2 regions of the Arthrobacter sp. UC242_113 genome follow, and region 1 is predicted to be linked to the other one. Evidence: riboswitches for the same ligand, from Rfam matches in the RefSeq annotation. Region 1 holds a riboswitch; the other holds the start of a gene.
What was found. A riboswitch is a leader RNA that binds a small molecule or an ion and turns the genes downstream of it on or off. The one in region 1 is predicted to bind glycine.

Region 1 (2,199 bases):
CCCATGGCCCGCATGACGAAAAAGAGCATGAAGCCGATGATCATGTACACGAAGATCACGGACGGCCCGGCCGCGGAAATGGTCTTGCCGGAGCCCATGAACAGGCCCGTGCCAATGGCGCCGCCGATGGCGATCAGCTGGATGTGCCGGTTGCTCAGCTGCCGCTCCAGGCGGGGAGCCTCACCGGCTGGGGAACTGGGTGTCGAGGCAGGGGGATGAATCGTCATAAGGAACTCCATCGTTCGGTGGTCAATAGCCACACTGATTCGGTTCCTCCCCGCTCTGTCTTGGACCTGAGAGATTCCGCGGACATGGTCTTCCGCTTGCACCGTCGGTGAGACAGGACGCGCCTGCCTGCTTTCCAGAGTTGCCTCGCCGCGGCGGTACGTGGGCCTGAGAGTTTCCTGGGGAGGGTTTGCTCCTACGGCGCCTGCTGAACGTACCGGCAGGGCTCTCCCGCCGCAGATCGTAAGCTTTTTCAATTATGTAGAGAAAAATCTCGCGTGGTGACGGCGGGCGTCTTCCGGCGTGGGCCGGTCAGCGCAGCCCCGCTGGCCACCGGATCAGTGTGGTCTCCGTCACGAAGAAATGTCAAACGGGGACCTCCGATTTGGCCTCGACGCGAATCTCCTGTAACTTGTGAGCCGAATCACCCCACATCTTCATAGCCTTTCGAACCGTGGCGGGAGAGTCCTCCCAGTCATTCACCGGGCAGGCGCCGTAGGAGCAAATCCTCCCCAGGAATCTCTCAGGCCCCCGTACCGCCGCGGCTAGGCAACTCTGGAAAGCAGTTCGGGTAACCGGGCTCACCGACGGTGCAAGCGGAGAACCAACTCCGCGGAATCTCTCAGGTCCAATACAGAGCGGGGAGGAACCCAAACCATGCCGTGCCACACGTGGCCGGCCAAACCTGGAGTTCCTCATGACGATTCAATCTCTTCCTTCAACGTTTGCCGACCGGCATATCGGCGCCCGGCGCCAGGCCGACATCGACACCATGCTCAAGAACGTCGGCTATGACACCGTCGATGGCCTCGTGGATACCGCCGTTCCGGCGTCCATCCGCCAGGAGAACCCCCTGCGGCTCACAGCTGCCCTGAGCGAAGTTGAGGTCCTGGCCGAGCTTCGCCGCCTGGCCGCCAAGAACAAGACCGCCGTGCAGATGATCGGCCAGGGCTACTACGACACTGTCACCCCGCCCGTGATCCGGCGCAATGTCCTCGAAGCCCCCGCCTGGTACACCGCGTACACCCCGTACCAGCCTGAGATCTCGCAGGGCCGGCTGGAGGCGCTGCTGAACTTCCAGACCATGGTCCAGGACCTGACCGCACTGCCGGTCGCCAACGCCTCCCTGCTGGATGAGGCGACGGCGGTGGCCGAGGCTGTGCTGCTGATGCGCCGGGCCAACAAGAAGAACGACGGCAAGACGGTCCTGGACGCCGACTGCCTCCCCCAGACCATCGCCGTCGTGCTTGGCCGCGCCGAAGCCCTCGGCTTCGAGGTCGAGGTGGCGGACCTTTCCCAGGGACTGCCCGACGGCGACATCAACGGCATCGTCCTCCAGCAGCCCGGCGTTTCGGGCCGGGTCTGGGACCAGACCGGCGTCATCGCCGCCGCCAAGGAGCGCGGCGCGCTGGTGACCGTGGCCGCTGACCTGCTGGCCCTGACCCTGATCACGCCTCCGGGTGAGCAGGGCGCCGACATCGCCGTCGGAACCGCCCAGCGCCTCGGGGTCCCGCTGTTCTTCGGCGGCCCGCACGCGGCGTACATGGCAGTGCGCACCGGCATGGAGCGCACGCTCCCCGGCCGCATCGTCGGCGTTTCCAAGGACAACGCCGGCGCCCCCGCCTACCGCCTGGCGCTGCAGACCCGTGAGCAGCACATCCGCCGGGAGAAGGCCACGTCCAACATCTGCACCGCGCAGGCGCTGCTGGCCATCGTCTCCTCCTTCTACGCCGTCTACCACGGCCCCGACGGCCTGAAGGCAATCGCCGAGACGGTCCACAACAACGCCCGCGTCCTCGCCACCGCACTCAAGACGGCGGGCCGCGAACTGGTCAGCGACTCCTTCTTCGACACCCTCACCGTGCGCGTGCCCGGCAAGGCCCACAAGGTCATCACGGCAGCAGAGGCCCGCGGGATCAACCTGCGCCTCATCGACGCGGACACCGTTGGCGTCTCCATTGATGAGACGACGAC
Region 2 (2,199 bases), 610 kb from region 1:
CAGCGACGGTGGCCGGCGTCGTGGTTTCATCGGTGGAGATGCCGACGGTGTCGGCGTCGATGCTGCGGAGGTTGATGCCCTTCTCTTCGGCGGCGGCGATGATGCCGGCGGCCTTGCCCGGGACGGAAACCGTCACCGTGTCGAAGAAGCTGGTGTGCAGGACGTCCAGCCCGGCGGCCTTGAGCGAGGCGGCCAGGGTCTTGGCGTGGCCATGGGCAGTTTCGGCGATCGCCTTCAGGCCTTCCGGTCCGTGGTAGACGGCATAGAAGGAGGACACGATGGCCAGCAGCGCCTGCGCGGTGCAGATGTTGGACGTGGCCTTCTCGCGGCGGATGTGCTGCTCGCGGGTCTGCAGCGCGAGGCGGTAGGCGGGGGCGCCGGCGTTGTCCTTGGAGACGCCCACGAGGCGGCCGGGAAGGGAGCGTTCCAGGCCCTTCTGCACGGCCATGTAGGCAGCGTGCGGTCCGCCGTAGAACAGCGGCACGCCCAGGCGCTGGGCCGAGCCGACGGCGATGTCCGCGCCCTGCTCGCCCGGAGGCGTGATCAGGGTGAGGGCCAACAGGTCAGCGGCCACCGTCACCAGGGCACCGCGTTCCTTTGCGGCGGCGATAACCCCGCTATGGTCGAAGACCCGGCCGGAGACACCGGGCTGCTGGAGCACGACGCCGTTGATGTCGCCATCGGGCAGTCCCTGGGACAGGTCCGCAACCTCAACCTCGAAGCCGAGCGCCTCGGCGCGGCCCTTGACGATCGCGATGGTCTGCGGCAGGCAGTCCGCATCCAGGACGGTCTTGCCGTCGTGGGCAGCCTTGTTCTTGTTGGCCCTACGCATCAGCAGCACAGCCTCAGCCACCGCCGTTGCTTCATCCAGCAGCGACGCGTTGGCGATCGGCAGGCCCACCAGGTCCTGGACCATGGTCTGGAAGTTCAGCAGCGCCTCGAGGCGGCCCTGGGAAATCTCAGGCTGGTATGGGGTGTACGCGGTGTACCAGGCGGGGGCTTCGAGGATGTTGCGCCGGATCACGGGCGGCGTGACGGTGTCGTAGTAGCCCTGGCCGATCATCTGGACGGCGGTCTTGTTCTTGGCCGCGAGCTTCCGCAGTTCGGCGAGGGTTTCGACCTCACTCAGGGCCGGGGAGAGCTCCAGCGGGGAGTCCTGCCGGATGTCTTTCGGCACTGCCGTGTCAACCAGTGCATCGACAGTCTCGTAGCCGACGGCCTTGAGCATGGCTTCGACGTCGGCCTGCCGGCGGGCACCAATATGCCGGTCGACAAAGGAGGCGGAGGCTGAATCTACGGTCAAAAGGAACTCCATAACTAAGGCGGCGCAGGGTACGCCACAGTGATTCGGGTTCCTCCCCGCTCTGTATTGGACCTGAGAGTTTCCGCGTTGCTGCGCCTACGCACAGCTCCGCTTGCACCGTCGGTGAGCACAGCATGCCCTGAACCGCCCGCGCGGTGGCGGAACATTCAATGCGGGCAGCCTGCTGCTTTCCAGAGTTGCCTTGCCGCGGCGGTACATGGGCCTGAGAGATTCCTGGGGAGGTTTTGCTCCTACGGCGCCTGCTTGTACCTACTTGCAGGACTCTCCCGCCGCAGATCGAAGGCATATTCAGTTGAGCGGTGACAGCTGTCACAGAGGCTATTCTCCTACGCCGCGATCGCGTCTGCAAACTGTGGCGGCGTGGGCTGACCCACCCCCGGCTGCGGGCAGCACCCCGCACCTACCCCCGCAGGGTGGCGCGCACCTAGCCCCGCAGCCGGTCGAGGGCGGCAAGAAGGCTCTCGACGTCGGCCGCGGTCTCCGACGGCGTTGCCGCGGGGCCGATCGACAGCATGGCGTTGAAGTAGAGCCCGTCACCCATATACAGGACTGCCTTGGCGAGGGCAGGTCCGACGTCGCGGGCGATCTCGTCGAGCCACCGCTGCTGGATGTGGGCGAACCGACGCCGGGTCTCCTCGTGCGCCACCTCGGCGAGCCTGGTCGCGGCCACGATGGCACGGTCCAGCGGGGTGTCCGCCCAGACGGACGACTTGATGAAGTAGGCGGCTGCACCCTCGGCAGCCGCGGCCATGGCCTGGGCGTCCGCCTCCGCGAACTCGTCCAGCCGGTCCAGCAGGACGCCGATCAGCGCTTCCTTGTTCGGAAAGTGGTACAGGAGCCCGCCCTTGGACACACCGGCGCGGGCAGCCACTGCG

Region 2: it holds a riboswitch for glycine, as region 1 does, so the genes downstream of both, gcvP (aminomethyl-transferring glycine dehydrogenase) here and gcvP (aminomethyl-transferring glycine dehydrogenase) in region 1, are expected to answer to the same signal.

The regions. Positions count from the first base shown of each region.
Region 1 is NZ_CP171968.1:4,047,285-4,049,483, reverse strand. It holds gene cycA (D-serine/D-alanine/glycine transporter) at 1-227, opposite strand, end outside; glycine riboswitch at 372-469, opposite strand; glycine riboswitch at 674-774, shown strand; gene gcvP (aminomethyl-transferring glycine dehydrogenase) at 923-2,199, shown strand, end outside.
Region 2 is NZ_CP171968.1:27,688-29,886, reverse strand. It holds gene gcvP (aminomethyl-transferring glycine dehydrogenase) at 1-1,315, opposite strand, end outside; glycine riboswitch at 1,505-1,603, opposite strand; gene ACHMXB_RS00120 (TetR/AcrR family transcriptional regulator) at 1,749-2,199, opposite strand, start outside.